Regions from separate parts of the Methylobacterium sp. Ger2507 genome, predicted to be linked through region 1. Evidence: predicted binding sites of a transcription regulator. Region 1 holds the regulator's gene; the other holds the start of a gene.
What was found. The regulator HrcA, encoded in region 1, represses chaperone genes, less so after heat shock. The targets are predictions, from matches to a motif close to GTTAGCACTCNCNNNNNGNGAGTGCTAAC.
Positions count from the first base shown of each region.

Region 2: a site for HrcA is predicted at 2,820-2,848, ahead of groES (co-chaperone GroES). Genes of this name have one in related genera too.

Region 1 is NZ_JBUYVC010000001.1:4,579,422-4,590,199, reverse strand. It holds gene ACV7NL_RS21285 (DUF1236 domain-containing protein) at 218-1,090, shown strand; gene hrcA (heat-inducible transcriptional repressor HrcA) at 1,149-2,204, opposite strand; gene ACV7NL_RS21275 (hypothetical protein) at 2,640-2,948, shown strand; gene rph (ribonuclease PH) at 3,135-3,851, shown strand; gene rdgB (RdgB/HAM1 family non-canonical purine NTP pyrophosphatase) at 3,848-4,480, shown strand; gene hemW (radical SAM family heme chaperone HemW) at 4,544-5,722, shown strand; gene ACV7NL_RS21255 (penicillin-binding protein activator) at 5,723-6,940, opposite strand; gene rsmI (16S rRNA (cytidine(1402)-2'-O)-methyltransferase) at 7,060-8,013, shown strand; gene ACV7NL_RS21245 (YraN family protein) at 8,006-8,383, shown strand; gene ACV7NL_RS21240 (response regulator) at 8,405-8,794, opposite strand; gene ACV7NL_RS21235 (glycine betaine ABC transporter substrate-binding protein) at 9,144-10,037, shown strand; gene ACV7NL_RS21230 (ABC transporter permease subunit) at 10,037-10,778, shown strand, end outside.
Region 2 is NZ_JBUYVC010000001.1:1,968,988-1,979,765, reverse strand. It holds gene ACV7NL_RS09200 (lipopolysaccharide biosynthesis protein) at 134-1,606, opposite strand; gene ACV7NL_RS09195 (magnesium transporter CorA family protein) at 1,699-2,703, opposite strand; gene groES (co-chaperone GroES) at 2,917-3,204, shown strand; gene groL (chaperonin GroEL) at 3,301-4,953, shown strand; gene ACV7NL_RS09180 (DUF1501 domain-containing protein) at 5,074-6,261, opposite strand; gene ACV7NL_RS09175 (DUF1800 domain-containing protein) at 6,274-7,800, opposite strand; gene ACV7NL_RS09170 (2OG-Fe(II) oxygenase) at 7,977-8,609, opposite strand; gene ACV7NL_RS09165 (hypothetical protein) at 8,798-9,097, shown strand; gene ACV7NL_RS09160 (ABC transporter ATP-binding protein/permease) at 9,242-10,778, shown strand, end outside.

The DNA of each region.
Region 1 (10,778 bases):
CAAGCCCGCTCAGCGGGTTGGCGTACACCGACAAGATCAACGGTAAACTTGGCTGTGGAAGACCGATCGCTAAGCTTACGCAGCTCGTACAAATTGCCCGCGCGGCAAACGTCGTAAGATCAGATCAAGAAAAGGCGGAACGGTCTTTCGTAGAACTTCGTTGCGGAGGGCGACGGCACGGGACGGTGCTTCCCACAACGAGACTGGAAACGACCCCATGAGCAAGCTCTTCCGGAGCACGGTAGCGGCAACGGCCCTTCTTCTCGGCGCAACGACGGCGTTCGCGCAGGCCGGCCCGGGTGGTGGCGCGGGCGGTGGTGCCGCCGGCGGTGCAGGTGGTGGCGCCGGCATGGGCGCGGGTGGTGGCGCCGGAGGCGCGGGCATGGGAGGCGGCGGGATGCGCGGCGGGGCCGGTGGCGCTGAAACCGGGGCTGGCACCGGATCGCGCGGCGAGGCCGGCGGAGCCGGGGCGCGCGGGGCCGAGGGCGGTGCGGGTCCGCGCGGCGGCGAGCGCCCGGGACAGGCAACCGGCGAACGGGGCGGCCGCGAGACGGGTGGCGCTGCAACGCGGGACGGCACCGCCGACCGTGACGGCCGGGCAGACCGGGACGTGAAGGGTGATCGCGATGGCCGGGCGGATCGTGACGGCAAGGCGGAGCGTGACGGCCGGGCGGATCGTGACGGCAAGGCGGAGCGTGATGGCCGGGCCAACCGCGATGGAAAAGCCGATCGTGATGGCCGGGCCGACCGGGACGACCGCGGCGGACGGGACGGTCGGACGGATCGCGACGACAGGGGTGATCGGGGTGATCGGGGAGCGGTGCGCGGAGCCTATGGCCGTCTCGCGGCCCCGCAGCGCACGGAGTTCCGTCAGAGCGTGATCCGCCGTGGAGTTCCGCGTCTGGCCGCCGGCGTGTTCGCTCTCAGCGTCGGCACGGCCATCGCCCGCAGCTACACCCTCTACGACCTACCGCCGGACATCGTCCGGATCGCGCCCGAATACGAGGATTACCGCTACGTGCTGGTCGGCGACGACATCGTCATCGTCGATCCCGACACCTACGAGATCGTCGACGTGATCCGCGGCTGATTGTCGGTCGCACGCAATGCGGAGGCGGAGCTTCGCCTCCGCCTCTCACGGGTATCGCTCAGCGCTTGCGATCCAGCAGCCCGGAGACCACCCGGGCGGTGTAATCGACCATCGGCACGATGCGGGCGTAGTTCAGCCGCGTCGGACCGATGACCCCGACGACGCCGACGATCTTCTGCGAGCCGTCGCGGAACGGCGCCGCGATCATCGACGATCCGGATAGGGAGAACAGCTTGTTCTCCGAGCCGATGAAGATGCGCACGCCCTCGCCGCCCTCGGCGCGCGACAGCAATTCGATCACATCCTTCTGGGTCTCGAGGTCGTCGAAAAGCAGACGGATACGCTCGAGATCCTCTGCGGCGCGCAGGTCGTCGAGGAGGTTCGACTGTCCGCGCACGATCAGCTGGCGGGCATCCGAAGGGCCGACGCTGACGGCGAGACCGGCATCGACCAGCCGCTCGGTGATGGCGTCGAGTTCGCGCTTCATCACCTGGCGGCCGGATTCGATCTCGGCCCGCAGCGACCCGAGCGTCCGTCCCTGCAGGCGGGCGTTCAGGTAATTCGAGGCCTCCTGCAGGGCGCTGGCGGGCAGGCCGGGCGGCAGGTCGAGCAGGCGGTTCTCCACCGAGCCGTCGTCGGAGACCAGGACCACGAGAGCGCGGGTCGGGTCGAGACGCACGAACTCGATGTGCTTCAGATGCACGTTGGTCTTGGTGGTCAGCACCACTCCGGCCCCGCGGGAGACGCCGGAGAGCAGCATCGAGGCTTCGGCCAGCGCCGAATCGAAGGTGTGGCCGGACGCGGCCGCGCGCATCTGGGTCTCGATCCGCTCCTGTTCCTCGCGCCCGACATCGCCGACCTCCAGCATGGCGTCGACGAAGAAGCGCAGGCCCTGCTCGGTCGGCAGCCGCCCCGCCGAAGCGTGGGGCGCGAAGATCAGGCCGGAATGCTCGAGATCCGCCATGACGTTGCGGATCGAGGCGGGCGAGAGGGACATCGGCAGGATGCGCGCGAGGTTGCGCGAGCCGACGGGTTCACCGGTGGTGAGATAGCTTTCGACGATCTGACGGAAGATCTCGCGCGAGCGCTCGTTCAGCGCGCTGAGAACCTGCATCTGCTGCACAGTCGAAAAGGGGCGGGCGGGCTCGGTCACGATCCATTCCTGAGATGGGGAGTGTGACGTCCTCCACGGGTTAATACAATCCACCGCGCCGTCGCCAGGGCGGCCTCGGGCCGGAAAGGCGGCGCCGCGCCTTCACGAACGCGCGGCGCTGACAACGCACCGCTTCCAAACGCACCGCGGCACCGAAACGATGCGCCCGCCCTTTCCCACGCCGTCTGCCTCATAGGAAGCAGGACCGCGCCGCTGCCCAAAGAAACAGCTTGGCCATTTGCGACGATCCGGCCGGGTCGTGCGTTCCCGTATCCCGCGATTTGCCGGGCCCATCGTTCTCCGGCTCGCTCACCCATCGTGATCTGCATGGGTGCGTCGTCGGTGAACACCCGCCGGCGAATCGCTCAAGCCGAAGCCACCAGGAGGCAGAGACCCATGAGACACTCAGCTCGATCCGGCCTGATCAAGTCGTTCGCCATCGTTCTCGCGATGGTCGGCGCCATGCTGTTCGGCGCACCGCAGGGTGCCCAGGCCGCCCCCGCCATGGTGTCCACTGAGGTCGCCGCTCCCGCCGTCGGCCTCACCCAGGTGCAGTATGGCGGCCATTGGCGCCATCATCGCCGCGGCTTCCGGCACCACCACCATCACGGCCGCCACTTCGGCCATCACCATCGCCGCCATTTCGGCCATCATTACGGTCACCGCCGCGGCCATCACTTCGGTCATCGCCGCTACCGCTACTGAGCGCATTCGTGCCATGGGCCGCCCTTCGGAGCGGCCCTTCTCGGCCACGGGCCGCCCTTCGGGGCGGCCCTCTTCGTATGGGCCATCCCCCGTTCAACGGCAGGCCTCGCGTGACAGCCTCGCTTGCAGGCCCGGACCCGGGCCCGTAAAGCCCGCTCCCAACCCTGATTCTGGAAGGAGAGCGGCATGCGCCCCTCGAAGCGCGCGACCGACGAACTGCGCACCGTGACCCTGGAGCGTGCCATCTCCCGCCATGCCGAGGGCTCCTGCCTCGTCAGCTTCGGCGACACCAAGGTCCTGTGCACGGCCTCGCTCGAAGAGCGTGGCCCGGGCTGGCTGCGCGGCTCCGGCAAGGGCTGGGTGACGGCCGAGTATGCGATGCTGCCGCGCGCCACCCACGAGCGGACCCGGCGCGAGGTGAATTCCGGCAAGCCCTCGGGCCGCACCCAGGAGATCCAGCGTCTGATCGGCCGCTCGCTGCGCGCCGTCACCAACCTGCCGGCGATGGGCGAACGCCAGATCACGGTCGATTGCGACGTGATCCAGGCCGATGGCGGCACCCGCACCGCTGCGATCACCGGCGCCTGGGTCGCCCTGCACGAGTGCTTCACCTGGATGCGCAGCCGCTCGATCATCTCGGTCGATCCCCTCCGCGACCACGTGGCGGCGATTTCCTGCGGCATCTACAAGGGCAAGCCGGTGCTCGACCTCGACTACGACGAGGATTCCGCGGCCGAGACCGACGCCAACTTCGTCATCACGGGCACCGGCGGCCTCGTGGAGGTGCAGGGCACCGCCGAGGGCAAGCCGTTCTCGGAAGACGAGCTGCTCGAATTGCTGCGCCTCGCCAAGGGTGGGGTCCAGTCCCTCGTCGTCCTCCAGAAGCAGGCTATTGGCGTATGAGCGACCCTCGCATCCTCACGGGCCGCGTCGTCATCGCGACCCACAATGCCGGCAAGCTCGTCGAGATGCGCGAGTTGCTGGCACCCTTCGGCGTCGATGCGGTCTCGGCCGGCGAACTCGGCCTGCCCGAGCCGGACGAGACCGGAACGATGTTTGCCGAGAACGCCGCCCTCAAGGCGCTCGCCGCCGCGACGGCCTCGGGTCTGCCGGCCTTTGCCGATGATTCCGGTTTGTGCGTGAACGCGCTGGACGGGGCGCCCGGGCTGTTCTCGGCCCGCTGGGCCGGGCCGTCGAAGGATTTCTCGGGCGCCATGGCGCGCATCGCCGCGGAACTCGACAAGCGCGGCGCCACCACCCGGCGGGCGCATTTCGTCTCCGCCCTGGTGATCGCCTGGCCGGACGGCCACACCGAGACCTTCGAGGGACGGGTCTTCGGTGAACTCGTGGCTCCTCGGGGCGCGAGCGGCTTCGGCTACGATCCGATGTTCCTGCCCGACGGTTACGACCGCACCTTCGGTGAGATCTCTTCGGAGGAAAAGCACGGCGTCGACTGGCAGACCGGCAACGCCCTGTCGCACCGCGCCCGCGCCTTCGTGCTCCTGGCGCAGAGCTGCCTGCGGCGTCCTTGAAACCGGCGGCGGGATTGCCAAATCGCAATCCCGCGCGCACATCCGCCCCATGACGTGCGCCCCATGACCGAACCGACAGGCCCGGACCATCCGACCCGCGATGCCGGGTTCGGGGTCTATGTCCACTGGCCCTTCTGCGCTTCGAAGTGCCCCTATTGCGACTTCAACAGCCATGTGCGCCATGCGCCGGTGGACGAGGTCCGCTTCCTCAAGGCCTTCAGGGCCGAGATCGCCCATGTGTCGGCGCGCACGCCCGGGCGCACCGTGTCGAGCGTCTTCCTCGGCGGCGGCACGCCCTCCCTGATGCAGCCCGCCACCGTGGCGGGGCTCCTCGACGCCATCGGCGGGGCCTGGACCGTGGCACCCGAGGTCGAGATCACCCTGGAGGCCAATCCCACCAGCGTCGAGGCGGAGCGCTTTCGCGGCTACCGCGCCGCCGGGGTCAACCGCGTTTCCCTCGGCGTCCAGGCCATGGACGACGTCTCCCTGAAGCAGCTCGGACGCCTGCACAGCGCCGCGGAAGCCATGGCGGCGGTCCGGGTCGCCGCCGACCATTTTGAGCGCTACTCCTTCGACCTCATCTATGCGCGCCCGGATCAGAGCCCGGCCGCCTGGCGGGCCGAACTCGAGGGCGCCATCGCGCGGGCAGCCGAACACCTGTCGCTCTATCAGCTCACCATCGAGCCGGGCACGCCGTTCTACGGTCTCGCCGCCGCCGGCAAGCTAGTGCCGCCGGACGACGATTCCGCCCGCCTCCTCTACGACGTGACCCAGGAGGTCTGTGACCGCGCCGGGCTCTCCGCCTACGAGATCTCGAACCACGCCCGTCCGGGCGCGGAATCACGCCACAACCTGCTGTACTGGCGCTACGGCGAATATGCGGGCATCGGCCCCGGCGCCCACGGTCGCCTCGTCGGGGCGGAGGGCCGGATCGGCACCGTCACCGAGCGGGCGCCGGAAGCCTGGCTCGCCCGCGTCGAGCGCGACGGTCACGGCATCGTCGAGACCGAGACCCTGGCGGCCTCCGACCAGGGCGACGAATTCCTGATGATGGGCCTGCGCCTGCGCGAGGGTATCGACCCGCGCCGCTACGCGCTCCTGAAAGGCAGAGTCCTCGACCCGGCGCGGATCGACGGCCTCGTCGCCGACGGGCTGATCGCCCGACATGCGGGCGGCCGCATCGCCGCGACCCCGGCCGGGGCGCCGGTGCTCAACGCCGTGGTGGCCGCGCTCGCCGCCTGATCAGGTGCCCGAGGGCGTGAGGGTACGCGGGGCGGGACTGACGACGACCGGGGCGCCGGAGCGGATCTCGTAGACCGCCAGCGCCCGGTCGCTCGGGCCGTCCGGTCGGAACCGGAACGTCCCGTCGATCCCGGAGAAGCCCGACGGGTTGGTGAGGGTGGTGTCGGCGAAGCGCTGCGAGCCGAACTGGCGCGACAGGGCCGCCATCAGCGAAACGGCGTCGTACGCGAGGGTGGCGACGCGCGGCGGCACCGACCCGAACCGGGCCTGATAGCGCTGCGAGAAGCCGTTGAAACCCGCCGCGTCCGGTGCCGCGAACCAGCCGCCCTGGAGCGCCGGCAGGGCGAACACCCGGGGATCGTTCCAGACGGCGGTGCCGATCGGCCGGACCCGGGTGGGTGAGAAGTTCGCCTTGGTGAGGGCGGCCGCCACGGCCCCGAGACCGTCCGGGGTATCGGGCAGGAACAACGCGTCGGCCTGCGCCGCCGGGCCGGTGATGAGGCCGGACAGACGGCCGATGGCCGGGCCGGGATTGCCCGCGGGATAGCGCTCGATGGCGACCAGCCGGGCGCCCTTGCGCGCCACCGCCTCGCGGAACTGCGCCTCGACCGCCTGGCCGTAGCTCGTTTCCGGGATCACCGCCGCGAAGGATTTCCGACCCGCCGCCACCGATTCGTCGACCACCCGGTCCACCTCGGCCTGGGGCAGGAAGCTCAGCAGATAGGTGCCGCGCGCGGCGACGCCGGAATCGGTCGAGAAGGCGATCAGCGGTTTGCCGGCCGGCCGGATCACGCCGGCCGCCGCCTGGACGTTGGCGGCAAACAGCGGGCCGAGGACGAGTTCGGCCCCGTCCGCCAAAGCCGCCTGGGCCGCCTCGCGCGCGCCGTCCGGCGAGCCGCGATCGTCCTTCACCAGGATCTGCAGGTCGGGCTTCTGGAAATCCTCGATCGCGAGTTCGGCCGCGTTGCGCATCGCGGTGCCCACGGCGGAGCCCGGTCCGGAGAGCGGCACCACCAGCGCCACCTTGACGGTTCCGGTGCCGATCCGGCCCGCTGCCACGGCGCCGGGCACATCGGGGGCGACCACCTCGACCGGCGTGGTCGCCGGAGCCCGCCGGCTCACGCGCGCGCCGCCATCCGGCCCTCCGACGCAGGCCGAGAGCCCCAGAAGGGTCACGAGGCCCACCAGTCCGGATTGCAGCCTGTTCCCGCGCCCCATCGGAGGACCTCCTGTCGCCAGCCGACGCCCCACGCATAAAGTCTGAGGATCAAAAGTAAATGTGAGCCCCCCGTCACGGCGCATTCCGCTTGTGGGTCCGATCGTGGCAAGGTCGGTTCATGACGCAGAAGATCGACACCCGTACCCGTCGGCGCCGGGACGCGGCGGATGGCAAGCCGCCCGCCACCTTCACGGCCTTCGGCCTCGCGGCGGAGGCGGAATCCATCGAGCCGGGCCTGCACGTGGTGGCGACGCCGATCGGCAACCTCAAGGACGTCTCGTTCCGGGCGCTGGCGACGCTGGCCGCCGCCGATGCGGTGCTGGCCGAGGATACCCGCGTCACCCGCACGCTGCTGATGCATTACGGGATCACCACGCCCCTCGTGGCCTATCACGAGCACTCGAACGCAGCGGTGCGCGAGCGGATGGTCGCCCGGATGCAGGCCGGCGAAGCCCTGGCCCTCGTCTCGGACGCGGGCACCCCGCTGGTTTCCGACCCGGGCTTCAAGCTGGTGCAGGCCGCGATCGAGGCCGGCCTCAGCGTCACCCCCATTCCCGGTCCCTCGGCGGTGATGACCGCCATCGTGGCCGCCGGCCTGCCGACCGACCGGTTCTTCTTCGAAGGCTTCCTGCCGGCGAAATCCGGCGCGCGCTGCAACCGCCTCGAAGCCCTCGGGCAGATCCCCGGCACCCTCGTGCTGTTCGAATCCCCGCATCGGTTGCCCGAGATGCTGGTCGATGCCGTGGCGGTGCTGGGCGCGAGCCGCCCGGCGGCGGTCGCCCGCGAATTGACCAAGCTCTACGAGACGATCCGGCGCGGCAGCCTCGGCGATCTCGCCGCGCTCTACGCGGAGGAGGGAGCACCGAAGGGCGAGGTGGTGGTGATCATCGGCACGCAGGCCGAGGTGCCCGACGCGGCCGCAACCGACGCCGGCATCGACGCGGCCCTGACGGCCGCTCTGGCGCGTCACTCGATCAAGGACGCCGCCACCCTGGTGGCGGAGGAGACCGGTCAGCCACGCCGCGTCGTCTATGCCCGCGCCCTGGCGCTGGCCCGTCGCGACGATGCCTGACGGGCGATCCGAAGCGCATCGACGCGCCACCGAACGGCGCGGACGCATCGCCGAGACTCTGGCGTTGCTCGCCTTGATGCTGAAGGGCTATCGCCCCCTCGGTTCGCGCTTCCGCGCCGCCGGGGGCGAGATCGACCTGATCGTCCGGCGCGGCGACACCATCGCGTTCGTCGAGGTCAAGGCGCGGGGGACGCTGGATGAGGCGCGGGCCGCCATCGACGCCCGCAAGGTCGCGCGCTTCTCACGGGCCGCACGGGCCTGGATCAGCCGGCATCCGGCCGCCGGGGGCGCCACGTTCCGGGCCGATGCGATGTTCGTCGCGCCGGGTCGCTGGCCCCGTCACGTGACGGATGCTTTCCCGATCACGTAAGGTCAGGCCGATCGCGTGAGGTCAGGCGCGGGCGGCGGCGACGGCGGCCATCAGCGTCCGCTTGAGATCGGCCTGGCTAAAGGGCTTCTGCACCACCGGACGATCCCGGAATGGTTCGCGGATGCCGGCCCCGCCATAGCCGGTGGAGAACACGATGGGGAGGTTGCGCCCCACGATCGCCTCGGCCACCGGATAGATCGGCTCACCCGCGACGTTGACGTCGAGAATGGCGACCTCGAAACTCTCGTTCTGCGCCATTTCCAGGGCTGTCGACAGGCGCGCGGCCGGTCCGACGACGGTGCAGCCGAAATCCAGCAGCATGTCTTCGAGAAGCATCGATATCGCCGCTTCGTCCTCGACGACAAGCACGCGAGCCCCGTTGAGAAGGTCTTCGTCCACTTGAGCACTCACGCCGGGGCTTCTTCCCTTCGATTCGTTCGAAATTCCAGAACACCTTCAGGAAGGATGTTCAGGTCCTCGCTCCCACCGTGTGCCATTGCCGCCGAGCATCCCGAAGGATGAACGAACCCGAGAGACTGCGAGGCGCATGTTACGCCCCGGCACAGAGCGAGCCGTCGCCCGTTCCGCGAAGCGTGTCAAGCGTCCCGGGACGGCCGGATGCCCTCAACACGGCAGCAATGTTACGCTGTGATACATTTCGGACTCGCGTCGAACGCTCCCTAGGCAGGACACCCGCTTGTACCAACAACATAAGTTAATTGGATCATCCTTCGTCCGGAAGCTGACGCGACGCACCGTCATGACCGGCCTCGCTGCCTCGGGCTTGCTGGCGAGCGACGCGGGCCTGGGTCTCACCCCCTTGGTGGTCGCTTCGAAAAGCGACACCGAAGGGGCTCTGACAGGCGCGATGATCGCGCTGGTGCTCGAACGGCTCGGGCTTCCGGTGCAGCGCAGGCTCGGCCTCGGACCGACCTTGATCGTCCGGGCGAGCCTGCTGGCGGGGGACATCACGATCTACCCCGAATATACCGGGAACGGCGCCTTCTTCACCGGGACGGAGAGCGATCCGGCATGGAAATCGGCTGAGAGCGCCTACGACACCATCCGCCGGAGCGATGCGGAGCGGGGATTGGTCTGGCTCACGCGCGCCCCGGCCAACAACACCTGGCTGATCGCGGTCAACGGCGCTCTTGCGCGGCGTGAGCGCCTCGCCACCATGGTGGATTTCGCGCGCGCCGTCCGGGGCGGTCTCATCCGCCTCGCAGCCTCCACCGAGTTCGTCGAGAGCCCCGCAGCCTTGCCGGCCTTCGAAGCGGCCTACGGCTTCTCCCTGCCGCTCGACCGCATCATCAGCCTGCCGGGCGGCGATACGTCGGTGACCGCCCGCGCCGCCGCGCAAGGCATCTCCGGCGTGAATGCCGGCATGGTCTATGGCACCGATGGCGCCCTCTCGGCCCTCGATCTGACCGTGATGAGCGATCCCCAGGGCGCCCAGATCGTCTACGAGGTGGCGCCGGTGATCCGGCAGGCCGACCTGGCGCGCCATCCCGGGATCACACCCGCCCTCGCGCGGGTCTTTCAAAGCCTCGACGCCGCCACGCTGCGGCGCCTCAACGCCCGTATCACGGTCGACGGGGAGGTCGCCGAGGCCGTGGCGGCCCGCTACCTGTCCGAGACCGGATTGCTGCCGTGATGCCGGCCCGCTCGGCGACACCCCCCAACATCGGTTTCCGCTGGCTGCTGCCGATCCTCGCGACCGCCTTGGGTTTCGGCGCCCTCGTCCTGGCACTGACGGAGATGCCCCTCCTGAATCTCGCCGGGAATCGCTTGGCGCAGGGTCGGCCGCTCTTCGCCGGTCTCGTTCTCGGAGGGCTGCTTCCCGTGATCCTGGCCCTGAGCGGCCTCGCCCTCGGGCTCCTGATGGGGTCGAGGCGACGCGCTTCGGCCGGAGCCGCGATCGTGCTTCTCGCTGGCGCCGTCTTGGCCCTGGCCTACGGGCTCGGCGACGGCGCCGCCCGGAGCCTCGGGGGCCTCCCCCCGGCAGCGCGCGCCAGCCTCGGCCCGGGAAGTTGGTTCGCCGCCGCGCTGCTGATGACGGGCGTTGGCCTCGCGGTTCGGCGCGCCGACCGTCCGGGTCTCGGCTGGCTGATCACCCTCGGGGGCATCCTCGGCTTCGGTCTGCTGGCGAACAGCGGCGCCGTCGACGCCCTGTCGCTCGCCGTCGAGTATGCGGCCCGTCGGGAGGCGGTGAATGCGGCGATCGGCGAACACCTCATCCTGTCCGGCGCAGCGCTCGGCCTCGCTGGAATCGGGGCCGTCCTGCTCTCGTTGCCGCGCCGGGGGCAGGGCGTCGTCGCGATGGCGCTCACCGGCGTGCAGGTGATACCCGCCGTCGCCCTGCTGGGCGCCCTGGTGGCGGTGACGGCCGGACTCC
Region 2 (10,778 bases), 2.6 Mb from region 1:
CTGCCCGATTCGGAGCGTTCTACGGCGCCCTCGATCCTGTCTGCCGTCGACCACCTTAAAGGAGGATCACGGCGATGACAGCCAGTCGAGTCCGTCTATTCCGCCGAGCCCGTTCTATCCCACCGAGGCCGTCCTATTCCACCGAGGCCGGCTCGGTGGGGCGGGGCGATCCGGGAAGGCTGCGGGAAAGGCGTGCCACCGCGTGGCCCCTCAAGCCGGCAATGTCGAAGAGCCAGACCAGGGCGCCGTAGACCGCGATGCCGAGCGGTACGCCGAGGGCGAGGGCGCGGGTCGGTTCGATGTGGCGCAACGGCAGGAGGCAGAGCGCCATGGCCATGGAGGCGACACAGGCCGCCAGGATCTCCCACCAGGGCAGGCGCAGCCGATCCGGGCCGGTCAGTGCGCGAATTCCCAGCAACAGAGTCGCGGCAGCCAGCCCCAGGGTCTGCGCGACCGCGACGCCCTCGGGACCCAGCAGGGGTGGGAGGAACCATAACCCGGCAGCGTTGAGCCCCAATCCAACGCAGGCAGCCGCGATGACCGGGCGAGTCCGGCGGCGGATCTGGAAAATCGGATTGAGCGCGAAATTCATCATCGCCAGACAGAAGAAGCCTGGCACCATCACGCCGGCATAGGCGGAAAAGGGACCACGGTAAGCTTCCGGCACCACCAGCGTCTCCAGAGCGGGAAGCACGGCCCAGAACCCGACGGCGCAGGGCAGAAGCAAGGTGACGACAACGCCGACGTTCAGCCCGACCTGGCGCTCGGCCGCGGCACGGCCCTCCTGCTCCTCCACCCGGACGGCAAGTTGAAACAACAGCAGGTCGAGGGCAGTGCCGAGGGTACCGATACTCCGGGTGGTGACATCGGCAGCCAATGCAAAGTAGCCGGCTTCGGCAAGACCCGCATGGGCCGCGATGCTACCCCGATTGAGAAATGGAAGGAGCTGATAGATCGCATTCGCGGCAATCAGCGGCAGACCATAGGCGACGAAGAGCCGCCAAGTCTCCCGGACGCGGGCCTGCAGGCGCGGCACGACCGGGTCGCGCATCGGACCGTAGAGAAGCAGGACAGCAACGGCCTGGCTGATACCGGCCGCCACCAGAACCCAGACCGGTTGCGGAAAGTACCAGGCGGCCCCCGCCATCAGCACGAAGGCGAGGGCATTCTTGACCGCGACGAGGTTGAAGTAGAGCGCACCGTCAAAGCGCGCGCGGACGAGCGCGGCATGATAGTCGAAAACCCCGATGCCCAGCGCGGCCACCGCAGCACCGGCCGTGATCGCGAAATGACTGTCCGCACTCGGCTGAAGCGAGACGCCGAACACGGCACAGAGCAAAGCCGCAGCGAACAGGGCCAGCGCCAGAAACGCGTAGGCATGGTCGAGCCCGTGGCGGATCCAAGGCTCATCGACGCGCACCCGAACGGAATAGAAGCGCGTCGCCGACAGGCGAAGCCATTCGAACAGGATGGTGTTGGCGACGATCGCACCGGCGGTCGCCAAAGCGAACAGGCCGAAATCGGCCGGCCCGAGCAGCTTGGCGATCAGAAGCCCGAGGACGAAGTTCAGACCGGCATTGAGGACGAAGGCAGCGATCACGGCCATGGCGCGGACACTTCATCCTCGAAGGCTGCTTGGACGGGCAGCGATGCAACCGGGTTGGTTTCGCACGCGCGACCGAACAATTCGTCACGCCCTCAGATCCAGCCTCGAATCCGAAAGAAAACGATCGGAATGATGGCGCTGAGCGCGATCAGGGTCAGGCCATAGGGATAGCCGTAGAGCCAGTCGAGTTCCGGCATGTGCTTGAAGTTCATGCCGTACATCGAGGCGATCAGCGTCGGCGGGATACCCACCACGGAAGCGACGGTGAGAACCCGGAAGGTGTTGTTCTGCTCGATGCTGATGAGGCCCAGCGTGGCGTCGAGGAGGAACTGCACGTTCTCCGACAGGCGAATTTCGAACTCGTCGAGGGAGGCGATGTCCCGGCGCATCGCCTCGAATCTCGGCACCTGCTCCTCCCCGAGGATATGCTCGCATTCGTTTGCGACGAACGGCACGATCCGCTCCAGTCCGAGGAGACTGGAGCGGATCTTCCCAAGCGCCTTCCCGCGTCGACCGATGCCGCGCAGGATACGGCGAAGGGCCAGGTCGCGCCGGCGGGGGTTCTGGTGCGGGGCCCTGATGTCCCCGGTGGCGGCGCTGCTGCGGACATCGAAATCGAAGATCCGCGTCGAGAGGGCGTCGAGGTCCGCGCCCATGTCCTCGAGGGCGTCTGCGAGACTGTCGACCAGTTCCTCCACCAGCAGAAGGAAGATCTCCGTGCTGGTGGTGCCCGGCCCGTCTCCGGCATCGATCCGCTTCTTGACCTCCGCAAAGGCCCGCAGATCGTGGAAGCGGACGGTGAGCAGGCGATCCTTCGTCAGGACGAAGCCGAGGGGTTTGAGCTGAGAATCCAGTTTGTCGAAGGTGATCATCGGCGTGGAGAGCGTGAAACCGCTCTTCATCCGGCGCAGCCGGCTCGAATTCTCGACTTCGCTCAGCGCTTTGCGCGACGGCACGCTGATACCGGTGGCAAGTTGGACCCGCTCTGCCTCGGCGGCGCTGGGATCGTTGAGGTCGATCCAGACGGCATGGGAGGGATAGGCGGTATCCGGCGCCGCAGGCTCGACCGCACCCTGCGGTCCATGAAGCTCGATCATCCGCGAAGGACTTTCCGTCGGGGTGTGAAATGAAGGAAGGATCCTGTCGTCGGAACGTCATCGGACCCTGCGACAGTCTTGACTCGACGGAGCCACGCGCCTAACTCGGCGCCATCGTTAGCACTCACCCAGAGAGAGTGCTAACGGCCTGGGTTGAGCGCGCTGCCGCGCCGCATCAACGCCATCCACGAATTTGAAGCAAGAGGGCAGCTCATGAAGTTCCGTCCGCTGCACGACCGTGTCGTCGTCCGCCGCATCGAAGGCGAAGAGAAGACCAAGGGGGGCATCATCATCCCCGATACCGCCAAGGAGAAGCCGCAAGAGGGCGAGATCGTCGCCGTCGGCCCCGGCGCCCGCGACGAGGCTGGCCGTATCAACGCGCTCGACGTCAAGGCCGGCGACCGCGTCCTGTTCGGCAAGTGGTCCGGCACCGAAGTCAAGATCGATGGTCAGGACCTCCTGATCATGAAGGAATCCGACATCATGGGCGTCGTCGCCTAAAGCGCGGCCACCCTCTTCCCTCGATCCTAGCTGAGTCCTTCGAGCGCGCTCTCGTTTCGAGCGCCTCAGGGCTCTCAACAACTCAAGGATTTGAACATGGCAGCAAAAGAAGTCCGTTTCGGCTCCGATGCCCGCGAGAAGATGCTCCGCGGCGTCGATATCCTCGCTGACGCCGTCAAGGTGACGCTCGGTCCCAAGGGCCGCAACGTCGTCATCGAGAAGTCCTTCGGCGCTCCGCGCATCACCAAGGACGGCGTCACCGTCGCCAAGGAGATCGAGCTCTCCGACAAGTTCGAGAACATGGGCGCCCAGATGGTGCGCGAAGTGGCCTCGAAGACCAACGACATCGCTGGCGACGGCACCACCACCGCCACCGTCCTGGCCCAGGCCATCGTCCGCGAAGGCGCCAAGTACGTCGCCGCAGGCATGAACCCGATGGACCTGAAGCGCGGCATCGACCTCGCCACCACCGCTGCCGTGAAGGACATCACGAGCCGCGCCAAGAAGGTCGCCTCGTCCGAGGAAGTCGCCCAGGTCGGCACCATCTCGGCCAATGGCGACAAGGAAATCGGCGAGATGATCGCCCACGCCATGCAGAAGGTTGGCAACGAGGGTGTCATCACCGTCGAGGAAGCCAAGACCGCCGAGACCGAGCTCGACGTCGTCGAGGGCATGCAGTTCGATCGTGGTTACCTTTCCCCGTACTTCATCACGAATGCGGAGAAGATGGTCGCCGAGCTCGAGGACCCCTACATCCTCATCCACGAGAAGAAGCTCTCGTCGCTCCAGGCGATGCTGCCGGTTCTCGAGGCCGTGGTGCAGACCGGCAAGCCGCTCGTCATCATCGCCGAGGACATCGAGGGTGAGGCGCTCGCCACGCTCGTCGTGAACAAGCTGCGCGGTGGCCTCAAGGTCGCGGCCGTCAAGGCTCCGGGCTTCGGCGATCGCCGTAAGGCCATGCTCGAGGACATCGCGATCCTGACCCAGGGTCAGATGATCGCCGAGGACCTCGGCATCAAGCTCGAGAACGTCACCCTCCCGATGCTCGGCCGCGCCAAGCGCATCCGCATCGAGAAGGAGACCACCACGATCATCGACGGTCTTGGCGAAAAGGCGGACATCGAAGCCCGCGTCGGCCAGATCAAGGCGCAGATCGAGGAGACCACCTCGGACTACGACCGTGAGAAGCTCCAGGAGCGCCTGGCCAAGCTCGCCGGCGGCGTCGCGGTCATCCGCGTCGGCGGCGCGACCGAGGTCGAGGTCAAGGAGAAGAAGGACCGCGTCGACGACGCGCTCAACGCCACCCGCGCTGCGGTGGAAGAGGGTATCGTCCCCGGCGGCGGCACCGCCCTCCTCCGTGCCCGCGAGGCCGTCCGCGCCCTCACCAGCGACAACCCGGACGTCCAGGCCGGCATCAAGATCGTGCTGAAGGCCCTTGAGGCGCCGATCCGCCAGATCGCCGCCAATTCCGGCGTCGAGGGCTCGATCGTGGTCGGCAAGATTACCGACAACACCTCTTCGATCACCTACGGCTTCAACGCCCAGACCGAAGAGTACGTTGACATGATCCAGGCCGGTATCGTCGACCCGGCCAAGGTCGTGCGCACCGCCCTTCAGGATGCGTCCTCGATCGCCGGCCTCCTCGTCACCACCGAGGCCATGATCGCCGATGCTCCGAAGAAGGACAGCGGCGCCCCCATGGGCGGCGGCGGCGGCATGGGCGGCGGCATGGGTGGCATGGACTTCTAAGACGTCCAAGACACCTGAACACCGAAAACAAGGGGGTCGCCGAAAGGCGGCCCCTTTTTCCATGTCGTGACCGGACGAAAACGCGCGCACCGACGATGCAGCGCGCGGAGGTCTACGGGCTCAGACCAGCCCGAGATCGCTTGGGGAGACGTCCGGGAAGATGCGACCGAGACTGGCTGCATCGAGTCCGTAGATGCGCTGCAACAGACCACTCAGCATCGCCCGATAATCGGTGAGCACCGGATAGTCCCTGTTCTGGAACAGATGAGCTTCGTCGGCCCGAACCTGCGGACCGGCGATCCGACCGCCCCGTACCCCGCCCCCGAGCACCAAGTAGACGCTACCGTGACCATGATCGGTGCCGCGATTGCCGTTCTCGCGGAAGGTCCGACCGAACTCGGAAACGACGACCACGACAGTATCGGTCCAGCCGGCGCCGATCTCCTGGACGAAGCCGGAAAGGCCACGGCCAAGTTCTCCGATGCGGTCGGCGAGATAGCCGGTTGCACCGCCCTGGTTCACATGCGTATCCCACCCACCGACATCGACGAAGCCGAGGTTGAACTGGTCCCGCATCAGGCGGCCGATGCGACGGGCGGCCAATTCGAACCCCTTGGGCGAAACCGCGCCGCGATCCGCCTGTGCTTGGTGATCGGAGATTGTCCGATAGACCTCATCTCGGACCCGAAAGCCCTCGTTCACCGCGCTCGCCAGGGGGCCGCCCGCGTACATAGCCCGGATCAGAGCAGCCTGCCTCTCGTCGATCCCCGGCTTGCCGATCCCGTGGATCGCGATGTTGGGCACGGGATCGGGTCCCCGGAAGATCAGGGGTGATTGCTCGGTGAAGGCGATCGGGCGCACCCGCGTCAATTCCACGGCGAGGCGCGCCATGAACCCGGATTGGTAATTTCGCGAATCACCGACCGGCTGTCCGAGTTCGATCGTGTCCTGCGTCTCGAAGTGGCTGCGGGTGAGGTCGTTCGTACCGGCGAACGGCACGAAGGCCGCCTCTCCTTTCGCGTAGAGCGGCAGGATCGTCTCGCGCAGCGCCGGATGAAGGCTCCAGTCGGCATCGAGCGGGAGGGCTGCCGCCGGGTTCGCCGGATCGGGTCGAGCCACCGCCAGATTCGGCCGGGCTCGATAGTAGAAGTCGCTGCCGGTCGGGATTACCACATTGGCGGCGTCGTAAGCCCCCCGCAGGAAGACGACGAGAAGGCGGGCATCGGCTTTGGGCGCCGCCCACACCCGGCCCGCGACGGTGCTGGCACCGAAGGCGGCGGCAGCGCGGATGAGATCGCGTCTGTTCATCGATCCGCCTCCTCAATGCATGAACTCGGGGGAGGACAGGAACAACGTGTTCCAATCCTGGGGCGAGACCGCCCGACGCAAGGCGTCCCTCGTCCGCGGCGTGAGGGTCGCCATCAGCGGCCCGAAATAGAGACCATTCTGCAGGAGCGGAAAGGCAGGTTCCTCGACCGCATCGAGGGCGCCAGACTTGAACAGCCCCGCCGAGCCGGAGCCGATCTGGCGCGCGATCTCGAAGCGCGTCGTGAGCTGGCCTGGGCCGCTCCAGGCAGCGGCGTCGAGCGGATACCCGTCGGGTGTCGAGCGATTGAAGAGGCCCTCTCCGAGGCGGTTCAACCAGTTCTGGACTGGGGTCGTATTCAGAATGACCTGGTCGTCATAGGCCAGCCGCAGGGCCGAAAAAACATAGCGGACCGGATCCTTGAAGCCCGAGCCGGCCGCGTCCACGAATTCCGGAGAGTGGACGAGCGCGCCCAGCACTGCCGCGGTATCGCCGTCCGTTCGAGTGAAGACCGCGGCGAGCCGATCGACGAGAGCATTCGAGGGCGAACGCCCCATCAGATAGAGGGCCATTGCCCGGGAGACGTTGCGGGCGGTTGCGGGATGCCGGGCCAGAACGTCGAGCGCCTCCTCGATCTCGGCATAGCCACGACTGTGGATGGTATGACCAAGCAGAACCTTGCTGCCGTAATCGTGCCGGGCCGGGTTGAACAGGAAGAGCCCCTTTCGGACGAGATCGCCCTGAAGCTCTGGCTTCACCCTGGGGTTTTCGGGCCGCGAATCGATACCGGCCCCCGTGAGAATACGAGCCAATTCCTCCACGTCGTGCTGCGCGTACCCCCCTCCGACGCCGAGGGTGTGAAGTTCCATGAGTTCGCGGGCGTAGTTCTCGTTGAGCCGACCAGCAGCATTCTCGACGTTATCGAGGTAGCGCAGCATCGCCGGGTGCTCGAGCGTCGCAGTCAGGAGATCGCGGAATCGCCCAAGGGCATTGGGGCGGATGGCAGTGTCGAGATAGTCGCCGACGAGGACGCGCAGATTGGCCTTGCCCTGATGCACGTTGAAGCGGTTGAACCAGAACCAAGTCATCCGCTCCCGAACCTGATCCGGCGCATAGAGCGCTCGCAGGATCGTGGCGGTCAGTGATTGCCGGTAGGCGTCGTTCAAGGCGCCCTGATAGGCGGATTGAGCCGCCTTCTTGGCGTTCAGATCGGCGAGCCCATTCGCGGCCTTGGCTTGTGCGTCGAAAGCGACGACGCGATCGATCAAGGCGCCCTGTGGCTGGATCGAATGGATTTGGGCCTGAGCCACGGGCGGGAGTGCCATCGCGTGGGACGGCCGCAGTTGCGCCGACAGCCAGGCTTCCCGCCCTTGCGCCCGCAGCGCGGAGAAACTCGTCGGCGTCGCTCCCCAGGTCAGCGCGTCGAGAAGCGCGAGGTCCGACGACGGTGACCCGACGGGCGCTGCAAATACCGGCCCACAGGTCAGGATGGCCCAAACGAGAGCGGTCCGAACGATCGCCGCGCCACACAACCTCGACATGAGTCGCCCCCTCCGGCTTATCCGTAAGGTGCAACTCGCCGAGGAAACATGGCGGTGGAATGTCGGGGAGAAGGCAAGCGCGGCGGAGAAACCGACCGGAAACCAGATTGTGGCCCACCGCCTGCCACCTGTCGCCCCCCCTTCGAACTTGGACCCGCCCCTTCGGGACGGTGCCCTTACCGGCCGAAGATGCCCTTCAGGAACTGGGCGGTACGATTACGCTTTTTCTTGCGCTCGAGTTCGTTCGCATCCTTGACCCAGGCCACCTGCACAACGCGACGCTCGCCCTCGAAAGGCTCGTGGCCGTGCCAGGAATTGTCAGCGCGAAGGAACGCGAACATCGTGCCCATGGTGGGAGGGACCTCGACCGCGAAGGGTTCATAGTTCTTGCCGTCATAAAGTACCCGCAGGCGCCCGGCCGCCGGAGCGTCCCAGGCGTCGTTCATGTAGATCAGCATCGTCATCACCTTGGACGGGCCATCGGTGTGGATCGAGCCGTATTTCAGCTGACTGCGCTTCATGATGGTGGTGAGGCGCGGACATGAGACGAGATCGATGCCGAACTTCTCACCCATGATCCGCGAGAAGGCGTCGCTTTCCAGTTCTTCGATCAGCGCTTTGAAGCGGCCCTTCAAGGCGACCTCGTCGACGGTGAGATAGCCGGGCTTGGCGATCGCCGGAAAATCCTGGCGGATCTCATCGACGGCTTCCGGCTTCAGAACGTCGTTTCCGAGAAAGAAGCTGTAGGGCTCCCGCGATACGGGAGCGGCACGCACGGCATCGAGATTGAGGATCGACAGTCCCGTCATGGCTCAGACGTTCGTCCATTCCGGCGGACCGAACCGTCAGCCGGTGGTCGCGCGCTGGGTTGAGCGCCCGCGGGGCGCAATCTCGGTGGATAGAGCGCGCGATTGCGGCAAGCGGACGGCAACCCCTTTCCGCGTCACACGGAAACTGCCATGCTTGGCCGCATCGAAACAGAGGAACGGCGCCGCGTATCGTGACGAGATGCCTCGCACTCGCCCTCTGCGCCATCCTGGTGACGCCGGCCAGTGCTCAGAATCCCCTCCCCTCGACCCAGCGCTTGACCTGCGCCGATGCCATGGCCTTGGTGAAGGACAGAAGATCGCTTTGGATCAACCCCGGCAACGCAGCCGCCGAGCGCTTCGTGCGGGACCGCAGTCAGTGCAATCTGACGGAGATTGCAGAACTGCGCTTCGTTCCGACACGCGATAACCCGGAATGTCCCATCGGCTATCGTTGCCGCGAGCCCGACTTCGGTGACTGGGACTGGTAGCGGTTCCGTCGACGCGGGCGGAAGCCGAGCTGCCGGAGGTCGCAGGGCAGCGCCACGATCTCGCCACGACCGGACGGCAATGCCACCGGCAATCCGTGCCGTCTCGGCATCCAGCCATAAGAACAATGACAAGGGGAGGCGCACGTGCCCGCATTGAGGACAGGCCTCGGCCTGCAAGCCGGGATCACGGCGCTCTTCGCTCTCGCTCTTCTGATCCTGCCGGGCGTGTCCACGCCGCTGTATGTCAGCCTCAGCGGCTTCGCCATGGCGGCGATCCTCATCGCGTCCGGCAAACTCTCCGACTACCTGAAGGTTTTCGTGTCGGTCTACGGGATCGGCTACGTGCTGCTCGCGGGTTCGAAAACGCTGGCCGCCATGGGCATCCTGCCCGCCGTCGTGGCGGCACTGCTGCCCCCAGCCTTCGCTGCCACGGGCGCCGTGGTCTTCGCCGGCGTGGTCCTCGCCATCTCACATTGGAAACCAGTCCGCGACATCACCCTGATCGCCGACCCGTATTTTGCAAACCGAGACAAGCCGACCAAGGAGATCGGCCTGTTCCGCTGGTTCGGGCGCACGGAGGGTCAAATCGGCCAGCGGCTCGTCGCGCTGTCGATCTTCGTGAATTTTGCGGACGTCGCTCTGACGCTGCGGTTCAACTTTTTTTATCGTGACCTCTACAACTCCATCCAGGAATACGACCAGCAGGCTTTCTGGTATCAGCTGGCCTGGATCTTCGTCCCGCTGGCCCTCCTGAACATCGCCATCGGCATGTTCGACCTGTTCGTCGATTCCTCGCTGCACATCCGCTGGCGCACCTGGCTGACCCACAGCCTCTACGAGCGCTGGCTCGGCGCCGGTACGCACTACCGTATTCCCTTCACCGACGAAGATGCCGACAATCCGGATCAGCGTATCCAATCCGACGTGAACGCCTTTATCCAGCAGACAGCTGGCGTATCAATTCGCCTGTTGTCCCAGGCGGCTCAGCTCGTCTCATTTATCGTCGTGCTCTGGACCCTGAGCCGCGATTTCGTCCTGCCCTTCACCGACATGGTGATCCCGGGCTTCCTGGTCTGGCTGGTAATTGCTTATGCGCTGGTCGGAACATGGCTCACCCATCTGATTGGGCGTCCCCTCATCGGGCTTAACTTCCGCCAGGAGCAGGTCGAGGCGGATTTCCGCTTCTCGCTTGCCCGAAACCGCATCTACTCCGAGCAGATCGCGCTACTGCGCGGCGAGCGCGCTGAGAGCACGCGGCTCGCCACCCTGTTTCATGCAATCATCGACAACTACGTCGGCATCATCTTCCGACGCATCAAGCTGATCGCCTTCACCTTCAGCTATCGGCAGGCCAGCTCGATCTTCCCGCTGGTCATCGCCGCGCCGTCGTTCTTCGCCAAGAAGATCACCCTCGGCGCTTTGCAGCAGACATCCAGCGCTTTTGGAAGCGTGCAGGAATCGCTGAACTTCTTCATCACCTCCTATCTGACGCTGGCCTCCTACAGGGCGAATACGATCCGTCTTGGCTCGTTCAAACGGGCGATGACGAAAGCGGAGGCCCTCTCAGCGGCGGGCTATGGCCTCGTGCAAGGCAACGAAACCACCGGTGAGGTGGTCGCCCGGAACCTCACGCTCGCCCTTCCGGACAACCGCGAGATCGTTACGGCGGAACGGCTGACGC